DNA from 3 places in the Faecalibacterium sp. i21-0019-B1 genome. Region 3 is predicted to be linked to each of the others. Evidence: predicted binding sites of a transcription regulator. Region 3 holds the regulator's gene; each other region holds the start of a gene.
The links. Region 3 encodes HrcA, which represses chaperone genes, less so after heat shock. Its sites were predicted from a motif close to TGTTAGCACTCNNNNNNNNNGAGTGCTAACA; they were not measured.
Positions count from the first base shown of each region.

Region 1: a site for HrcA is predicted at 2,071-2,101, ahead of htpG (molecular chaperone HtpG). Genes of this name have one in related genera too.
Region 2: a site for HrcA is predicted at 2,182-2,212, ahead of ACGHP1_RS04965 (Hsp20/alpha crystallin family protein). Genes of this name have one in related genera too.

Region 1 covers NZ_AP031425.1:1,878,903-1,882,179, reverse strand. The annotation lists gene htpG (molecular chaperone HtpG) at 77-2,005, opposite strand; gene ACGHP1_RS09445 (alpha/beta hydrolase) at 2,208-2,987, shown strand; gene ACGHP1_RS09440 (hypothetical protein) at 3,102-3,277, shown strand, end outside.
Region 2 covers NZ_AP031425.1:1,003,354-1,006,630, reverse strand. The annotation lists gene ACGHP1_RS04975 (sodium ion-translocating decarboxylase subunit beta) at 1-1,092, shown strand, start outside; gene ACGHP1_RS04970 (OadG-related small transporter subunit) at 1,106-1,234, shown strand; gene ACGHP1_RS04965 (Hsp20/alpha crystallin family protein) at 1,577-2,047, opposite strand; gene ACGHP1_RS04960 (threonine/serine exporter family protein) at 2,473-3,243, shown strand; gene ACGHP1_RS04955 (threonine/serine exporter family protein) at 3,240-3,277, shown strand, end outside.
Region 3 covers NZ_AP031425.1:241,789-245,065, reverse strand. The annotation lists gene dnaK (molecular chaperone DnaK) at 1-67, opposite strand, end outside; gene ACGHP1_RS01160 (nucleotide exchange factor GrpE) at 169-798, opposite strand; gene hrcA (heat-inducible transcriptional repressor HrcA) at 795-1,868, opposite strand; gene ACGHP1_RS01150 (stage V sporulation T C-terminal domain-containing protein) at 2,056-2,598, opposite strand; gene ACGHP1_RS01145 (aminoacetone oxidase family FAD-binding enzyme) at 2,826-3,277, shown strand, end outside.

The DNA of each region.
Region 1 (3,277 bases), 1.4 Mb from region 3:
GGCCTTTTTGTTAAGGGGGAAATATTGATGTGCGTGGAAGCAGCAAGGGAGTAAGTCTGCTGCCTGCCGGAAAAAGTTACTTCATCAGGCTGCAGACGGCCTCGGCATAGGCGGCGGGATCATCCACCGGCAGGCCTTCGATCAGCTGAGCCTGTGCGTACAGCAGAGCACTGTACTTCTTGAGCTTGTCGGTGTCACCGGCCTCCTGTGCGGCCTTGAGCACGGCAAACACGGGGTGGTTGACATTCAGTTCCAGAACCTTATCGCTCTTTACGCCTTCGCTGCCGGGCTGCTTGGACAGCACTTTTTCCATCTCAATGGACAGCGGGCCGTCAGCACTCAGGCACACAGGGTGATTCTTCAGGCGGGTAGAGACCTTGACCTCTTTCACCTTGCCGTCCAGAGCGTCCTTCATGGCATCGAACAGGTTCTTGTTCTCAGCGGTAGCGTCCTCGGCGGCCTTCTTCTCTTCCTCGGTCTCAAGGCCCAGATCACCGCTGTTGACATTCTTGAACTCCACGGTGCCGTCCTTGCCTTCGGCATCCTTGCGGGGATAGGTGCGCAGGATCTGCAGGCAGAACTCATCCACATCCTCGGTCAGCAGCAGGACGTCATAGCCCTTATCCATGACCAGCTCAGCGGCGGGCAGCTTTGCCAGACGGTCGGTAGAATCACCGGCAGCAAAGTAGATATACTTCTGCTCAGCGGGCATCTTGTCTACATACTCCTGCAGAGTGACCATCTTCTGCTCCTTGGCAGACCAGAACAGCAGCAGGTCGCGCAGCAGCTCGGCGTGCATGCCGTAGTCGGAGTAAGCACCGAACTTGATCTGACGGCCGAACTCTTTCCAGAATTCCTCGTACTTCTCGCGGTCATTGGCCAGCATGGCGTGCAGATCGTTCTTGATCTTTTTTTCCAGAGCGTTGTGGATCAGCTTGAGCTGGTTGTCCTTCTGCAGCATCTCGCGGCTGATGTTCAGGCTCAGATCCTGACTGTCCACAATGCCCTTGACGAAGCTGAAGTAATCGGGCAGCAGGTCGGCGCACTTCTCCATAATGAGCACGCCGGATGCGTACAGGGCCAGACCCTTTTCATAATCCTTGGTGTAGAAGTCGTAGGGACGGTGGCTGGGTACGAACAGCAGGGCATTATAATTTGCAGTGCCCTCGGTGCGGCTGACGATGACGCGGGCGGGGTCGGTATAATCGCCAAACTTTTCCTTATAGAAGTTCGCGTACTCCTCGTCGGTCACTTCGCTCTTCTGCTTTTTCCAGATGGGCACCATGCTGTTCAGAGTTTCCAGCTCGGTGTAAGTCTCCCATTCGGGCTTATAGTCCTCCGGCTTAGGATCGGGTTCCGGCTTCTGGCGCTCGTGCTGGCGCTCCATCTGGATGGGATAGCGCACATAGTCGCTGTACTTCTTCACGATGGCCACGATGCCGTACTCATCGAGGAAGTTGTCGTAGTGGTCCGTCTCAGTATCCGGCTTGATGTGCAGGATGATCTGGGTGCCTGCGGTATCCTTCTGGGCGGGGGTCATTTCGTAGCCGTCCACACCGGAGGACTCCCACTGCCATGCTTCGTCCGAGCCATAAGCCTTGGAAATGACGGTGACTTTATCGGCTACCATGAAGGAGGAGTAGAAGCCGACACCAAACTGGCCGATGATATCGATGTTCTCGTCCTTGTTGTCCTTCTTGAAATCCAGAGAACCGGAGTGAGCAATGGTGCCCAGATTCTGCTCAAGTTCCTCTTTGGTCATGCCGATGCCGTTATCCTCAATGGTCAGGATGCGGTTCTCCTTATCGCGGGTGATGAGGATGCGGAAATCGCCCTTGTTCATGCCCACAGAAGGATCGGTCAGGCTCTTATAATAGAGCTTATCGATGGCATCCGATGCGTTGGAGATCAGCTCGCGCAGGAAAATTTCCTTATTGGTGTAGATGGAGTTGATCATCATATCCATCAGCTTTTTGCTTTCAGCCTGAAATTCTTTCTTAGCCATAATGCAAAACCTCTTTTTATCTGTATTCGGCACCAAGCACTCGGAATAGGATATTACTTTTGAATACTTAGCACTCGTAACTTTCGAGTGCTAATATACACCGACAAAAAGCAAAAATCAAGGGCTTTCATAAAAAGTTTAAAAAATGGTTCGTTTTGTGCTATAATGAACCGCAAAGGATGCTGTAAAAGGAGGAAATATCATGCAGCTGAAACAGCTGGAACTGGCCGGCGGTGGGACACTGACCGTTTATCTGCGTGATTGCTGTGAGCGGATGCCGAATGTGCTTGACCGGCCATTGGTGCTGGTGGTGCCCGGCGGCGGCTATACCCATGTGAGTGCCCGTGAGGGCGACCCGGTGGCGCTGCAGTTTGCGGCGGCGGGGTACCACACCGCTGTGCTGGACTACGCCATCTGCGAAAAGGCAAAGGACTACATGCCGCTGCGCCAGCTGGCCGAGGCTATTGGTCTTGTGCGGCAGCACGCGGCCCAGTGGCATATCCTGCCGGAAAAAATTGCTGTGTGCGGCTTTTCAGCGGGCGGCCACCTGGCCCTTTCCGGTGCTGTGCTGGACATTCCCGGCGAAGCGGCCCAGCCCCGGCCCAATGCGGTCATTCTGGGCTATCCGGTGGTCACGGCAGGGCAGTATGCCCACCGCGGCAGCTTTGTGCAGCTGGCGGGCAGCGCCGACCCGGCGGCACAGCAGGTGTTCGGGCTGGAGGATAAGATCACGCCGCAGACGCCGCCGGTGTTCGTATGGACCACCATGGAGGATGCCACCGTTCCGGTGGAGAACACCCTGATGCTGGTGAACGCTCTGCACCGGGCGGGCGTGCCCTGCGAGGCGCATCTGTTTGAAAAGGGGGTGCACGGTACCAGCATCAGCACAGCAGAGGTGGACCAACCCAGCCGCCGCCGGCATCACTGGGTGGAACTGGCAGTGGAATGGCTGGGAGACACTTTTGCCTTTTCCGTCTGTTAAGTCTGGATATATTTGAACGAACCTACAAAAAATTCACAATTAAACTGTTGACTTGCATAAGCCTTTGACGTATACTGGTCAGCAGGGACAAACTAAAGGAAGAAGGAAATACCTATGGTTATGGACCCGACCCTGCCGCGCATCTCTGTGCGCGACCTGATGATGCAGGCTTTTCTCACCGGATGGGAGCTTTCGGACAAGACAGTTTCGCAGGACGAATACCTGCAAAGCTCCATTCAGGTGATCGAAATGCTGCAGGTGGAACCGGAAAACCTTTATGCCGAAGAAGG
Region 2 (3,277 bases), 760 kb from region 3:
TTTGGAAACCTGACTTGGCAGATGGTGGTGATGTGGGGCATTGGTGCATTGCTCATCTACCTTGCCATCGCCAAAAAAATGGAGCCGAGCCTGCTTTTACCCATGGGCTTTGGTGCCATTCTGGTCAATCTGCCGCTGTCCGGTGCCATCACGCAGGGCGATACCGTAGGCCCCATTTCTGCCCTGTTTGAAGCAGGCATGTCCAACGAGCTGTTTCCCCTGCTGCTTTTCATCGGCATTGGTGCTATGATCGACTTTGGCCCCCTGCTGGAAAAACCGTGGCTCATGCTCTTTGGTGCCGCAGCGCAGTTTGGTATTTTCTTCACCCTGTTTCTGGCAGGCTTCTTCTTTGATTTGAAGGATGCTGCTTCCATCGCTGTCATTGGTGCAGCGGACGGTCCCACCGCCATTTTTGTAGCTAACACCCTCAACTCCCAGTACCTTGGTGCCATCATGGTGGCAGCGTACAGTTACATGGCTCTGGTGCCCATCGTGCAGCCGCCGGTCATTAAACTGCTGACCACTCAGAAGGACCGCCGCATCCGGATGCCCTATGAAAAGGGCAATGTCAGCCAGCTGACGAAGATTCTGTTCCCCATTGTTGTAACCATCATTGCCGGTATGGTAGCTCCTGCCAGTGTAGCTCTAGTTGGTTTTCTGATGTTCGGCAACCTGCTGCGGGAGTGCGGCGTACTGAACGCCCTCAGCGAAACCGCGCAGAATGTGCTGGCAAACCTCATCACCATCGTGCTGGGCCTGACCGTGGCCGGACAGATGACCGCTGACAAGTTTGTCCGGCCCGATACCCTGCTCATCCTTGCACTGGGTCTGGTAGCCTTCGTTTTTGATACCGCAGGCGGCGTGCTGTTTGCAAAGCTGCTGAACCTGTTCCTGCCCGAAGGCAAAAAACTGAACCCGATGATCGGTGCAGCCGGCATCTCCGCCTTCCCCATGAGCGGCCGTGTGGTCAACAAGATGGGATTGGAAGAAGATAACCAGAATTTCCTGCTGATGTACTCCATCAGCGTCAACGTTTCGGGGCAGATCGCATCCGTCATTGCAGGCGGCCTAATTCTGACCCTGATGGCTTAACGGAGGTACACTTATGCTTCATCTTTCTTCGTGGATGACCACCCTGCCCATGATGCTCATCGGCATGGTCGGCATTCTTCTCGTCATTGGTGTCATTGTTCTGGCTGTGATGCTGCTCAACCGGCTGACAAATCGGAAATAATTCACCCCATCAAGTAGAAACGAATTTACGGCGAAATATCGATATAAATATGATGCACAGGCCTTCTAAAGCTGTGATTTTGTGACAACTTGGTGTCACTTCAATAAAGAACCCGCTTTCACTTCAATTTGATGTTGAAAGCGGGTTCTTTTCGCTTTTATGCGTGTTTGACGGCGGTTTCAAAAAGATTGACTGCTGCGCCCTCTTGCGTGTCGGTGTTGTGGGTACCACGCTTTTTCACTTCCGAAAAGATGTCAGAATACAAAAACCCCCGAAGAGCTTTTTACGGTTCTCCGGGGGCTGGTTCTATGCGCCGGTGTTCCTCACACCGATGCACAAACGTTACTCGATTTCAATGAGATTGGGATTCGCAGGCAGAGCCTTCTGCTGCTGCGGTGCGGGCAGCACGATGTGCAGGATGCCATCCTCGAACTTTGCGTGGATGTCCTCCTTCTTCACGGCATCACCCACATAGAAGCTGCGGGCACAGGTACCGGAGAAGGTCTCACGGCGCAGATAACGGCCATTGTTGTCCTTCTCGTCATTGGAGTGGTTGCGGACGGCCTGAATGGTCAGGTAGCCGTCGCTCAGCTCCATCTGAACGTCTTCCTTCTTGCAACCGGGCAGGTCAACAGCCACATCATAGTTGCCATCGGCGGTCTGCTTCACATCGGTTTTCATCATGTTTGCGCCGCGCTTGCCGAAGGTCTCACGCTCTTCACGATTCATTGCACGCTCCAGCGCACCGTCGTTCCAGAACGGATCAAAGAAATCATCGAACAGATTTTCATGGAAAACAGCAGGCATAAACATAAAACAACCCTCCAATCCCGGCGTTCGGGTCGGGCATAAAATCAAGATCGTGCATCAGAAGCGGAGTCTTCCCGGGAGCCTTGCGGTTCCCTCATGCCCCTTTCTCCTGAGCACGCCACTGTTATAACACTGTTTATTAGCAGTGTCAATAGTAGAGCGCTAAAATTCATAAAAGAATAATACTTTTATAATATTTCATGCAATTCTCGGCAAAATCGTTTGCACTGGATTCAATTTTTTCTTCTCCAATCGTAGTCTTTCGCTGTGACAGAACGGATGCAAGCCGTTTCTTCAGAACCAGGCGATCCATTGCCCGCGTAAACAATGCAGTTATCAAAAAGTCTCTCTGTCCTTGCAGCGTCTTGCGTTCTGCCGGTCCACCCGCTATAATAATGTGGAAACCGAGATGAAAAGAGCGTGATATTGTGGAAGAGACCGAGATCAGTCATTTTCTCCACATTCTGGTCCGAATGGGCGAAGCTTTACAAAACAGTGGCGCAGAAGTATTCCGCGTTGAGGACACTTTGAACCGGATCGCAATCGCCTATGGGGCAGAAGATGTGAATGTATTCGTGATCACATCCAGCATCGTGGTCACGCTTACCATGCCCTCGCTGCCGCCGCAGACCGAGACCCGCCGCCTGCGTCACGCTGCCAGCAATGACCTGCTGACATTGGAAAAGCTCAATGCGCTCAGCCGCCGTATCTGCACAGCACCTCCTTCCATAGAAGAGTTTCAGCGCCAACTGAATGCCATTCTGGCACAGCATCCGGACCCAAGACTGCATCTTGCCGGCAGTGTGTTGGCTGCTTCCAGTTTTGCCATCTTCTTTGGTGGAAATCTCTGGGACGGCCTGCTGGCCGGCGGCATTGCCGTTCTGATTTGCTGGATGGAGCGCTATCTCTCGCCTTTTTGTATGAATGGCGTAGAATTTCAGTTTATAGCATCATTTCTCAGCGGTGTCTCCACTCTGCTGCTCTGCCGCTTTGGGATGCAGTTTCATGCCGATAAAGTTCTGATTGGTATCATCATGCTGCTGATTCCCGGCATCATGCTGACAAATTCCATCCGGGACATCTTACTTGGGGACATTATTTCCGGCTCTCTTCGGCTGGTGGAAGCCATTCTGATGGCCGCCACCCTTGCACTCGGCATGATGGCCGCCATCTGGTTGATGGGAGGAATTTCCGCATGATACAGGTTTTTTCGCAGTTGCTCAGTGCTGCCCT
Region 3 (3,277 bases):
CGCCGCCCTCCATGACAGCCACGCAGCTGTTGGTAGTACCAAGGTCGATACCAATGATCTTACTCATAATGAAAACTCCTCTCGAAAGAACAAATCGTATTGTTTATGTGATGCTCAAATGTTTGTAAGCGGATGTTATATTCAAAACCCTTTCGGGTTTCTGCTTTGTTATTCGGCCACTACAACGGTCGCATGGCGGACGATCTTATCGCCCAGCTTGTAGCCCTTCTGGTAGACCGTGATGACGGTGCCGCTCTCCTGTCCGTCCGGGGCGGGGATCTGCTGCACTGCATTCATGAAGTTGGGGTCAAAGGGCTTGCCCAGCGCCTCGATCTCCTCCACATGGAGAGCATCCAGCGCCTTGGCGGCCTTGTCCAGCGTCATGGTCACGCCCTTTTTGTAGTTCTCGTCGGTGGTGGGGGCGTTGGCTGCCATCTCCAGCGTATCCAGAATGGGAATGATCTGGTTCACCGCAAAGGAAATGCCATCGTTGAACTTCTGGTCGGCTTCGCGGGTGGAGCGCTTGCGGTAGTTCTCGTACTCCGCTGCCATGCGCAGCAGCTGGTCTTTGGCCTGTGCAGCGTTGGCTTCGGCAGCATCCAGCTTTGCCTTTACGGCTTCCAGCTCACGGGCCTTCTTGTTGAACCAGCCGCCATCCTTCTTCTTGTCATCCTTCGGGTCGGCAGCTTCAGCAGCAGGTTCCTGTTCGGGTGCTGCCTGCTGGGCCTTTTCCTCGGGAGCCGTTTCGGGCTGCTCCGCTTCTTGAGCCGGAGCCGTCTTTTTGGTTTCTTCGCTCATTCCAGATCCTCCTTATAGATCACAGTCCGCCGGGGTGCGGCAGCCTGCGGGGTGTCTTTTCGTTTGCCGCTCATGCCCTCGCCCAGCTGGTCTGCAAAGTAATGCAGCAGCGGCATCAGCTTCTGGAAGGGCATCCGGGTGGGGCCGATCAATGCAATGGAGCCCCACAGGCCTCCGCCCACCAGATACCGGTCGCTCACGATGCACAGGCCCGGGATCTGCGGTTCCAGATCTTCGCCCAGCAGCACGCTCTCACTGCGTTCTGCCGGAGGTGCGATCAGGCCAGCGGCCTGCTCCTCGTCGTTCAGCAGTGTGAGGATGTCGCCCACCTTGCCGTCCAGCTGGGGCCAGTCCAGCAGATACTGCTCGCCGCCCAGAAATACGTGGGGCTTGACGGAATCCTGCAGGATGGCAGCCGCTGCACTGATAACGGGCACCAGCTCCGGGTCGATCTGGCTGCACAGCTCTGCCAGCAGCCGGGTGGAAAGATCCACCGGCGCTACAAAGGTAAGGTTGCGGTTGAGCAGTGCGGCAAGTGCTGCCGCATTCTCGCGGGAAAGACCGGTGCGCACCCGTGCCACACGGGTACGAACGTAACCGGCCGTGGTAACGGCCAGCACAGCCGCTGCGCTGCGGCCCACCTGAACCACTTCATAGTGGGCGATGCACAGGTCTTCGGCACAAGGGGTGCTGATGGCGGCGGTGCAGCCGCTGATGGCGGCCAGCGCCTTGGCGGCACCTGCGGCCAGCTTTTCCGGCTCATGGTCGAGGCTTGCGAACACCGCATCCACACGGGCGCGGCTCACACGATCCAGCGGCTGATCGTCGGTCAGCAGATTATCAAGGTAGTAACGGTAGCCCTTGGCGCTGGGCACACGGCCCGCGCTGGTGTGGGGCTGCTCCAGCAGACCCAGCTTTGTCAGCGCCGCCATCTCATTGCGAAGCGTTGCGCTGGAAACTGCCATGTCAAAGTAGTTTGCCAGCACGCTGCTGCCAACGGGCTCGCCTTCGAGACCATACAGCGCCACGATCGCCTGCAAGACTCGCTGCTTGCGTGCATCCATCGTCATAGCGCCTGCCTCCTTTTTGCGTTCGCTTTGTTTGTTTAGCACTCCTTGTTCCTGAGTGCTAAGACCATTATAGCCAATTTTCCGGTGCTGTCAAGCCCCTTGGAAAAATGTTTTAAAAGATTCATAATTCTGTCATAAACGAAGAAAGCGCCCTCCTTATTGTAAGGAAAGCGCTCCGGCATGTTCTTTACTCTTCCATCTGCCTTGCCAGAAATGCCGCCGCCACATTCACGGCCTTGAGCTGGGCGGCATCCGGCGTGGCCGTGCGGTCTTCGGTCAGCAGGGCCACCACGCCGGTCACATCGCCCGCCGCAATGATGGGTGCGGCGCACAGCACTGCTCGGGGCGAGCCTTCGCAGGGCAGGATGCACTTTTCGGCAATGCCCTCGCTCTGGTACAGCCTGCGGCCATCCATCAGCTTTTCCAGCGGCTGGCTGATGCTGCGGTCGGCCAGCTCCCGCCGGCCGGAGCCGCTCACCGTAAGGATGCGGTCGCGGTCGGCCACCAGTGCGGTCAGCGCAAAGCTTTTGCTGAGCACCTCGGTATACTGGGCCGCTACTGCGTTCATCTCGCCAATGGGCGAATACTTTTTAAAGATCACCTCGCCGTCGCCCGTGGTGAAGATCTCCAGCGGGTCGCCGCGGCGGATGCGCTGGGTGCGGCGGATTTCCTTGGGGATCACCACCCGGCCCAGTTCGTCGATGCGGCGCACGATTCCTGTTGCTTTCATGTTTTTGCTCCTCCGTTTCCTTAAAAATGCCTGCAGCACTAGTATCTGTCAGGCCGGGCCATTTATACCTGCTGCCCCCGCGCAAAAAGACCTGCACGGAAAGCTGCCTCTTCGTTGCGTTTCCGGCAGGGTTCTGCTACAATGATACAAAAAGCCGTTTTCATAAGCACAGCACCCCGCTTATGAAGACAGATCCTAAAATTCTACTGAGAAAGGCAGGTGTCCGGATGCCGAACATCCTCATTCTGGGCGGCGGTGCCGCCGGTCTTGCAGCCGCGCTTGCGGCGGCACAAAGTGCCCCCGCTGCACAGGTCATTGTGCTGGAGCGCAACCCGAAGCCGGGCAAAAAGCTGCTTGCCACCGGCAATGGCCGTTGCAATCTGGATAACACCGGCATTGCGCCGGAGCTGTATTTCACTGCCGACCCGGCAGCACTTCGTCCGCTGCTGGATGCCGTAAATACCGCCGACCCGCTGCGCTGGTTCCGTGCGCTGGGGCTTTATACCCGCACCGACGAAGCGGGCCGGGTGTATCCGTACTCCAATCAGGCGGCGGACGTGCTGGCCCTGCTGGAGCATCACCTTGCACAGCACCATGTGCAGCTGCGCACCGGCTGCACCGTGCGCACCCTGAGCCAGAGCCGCAGCGGCTACGCCGTGCAGTTCGAGACGGCAGAGGG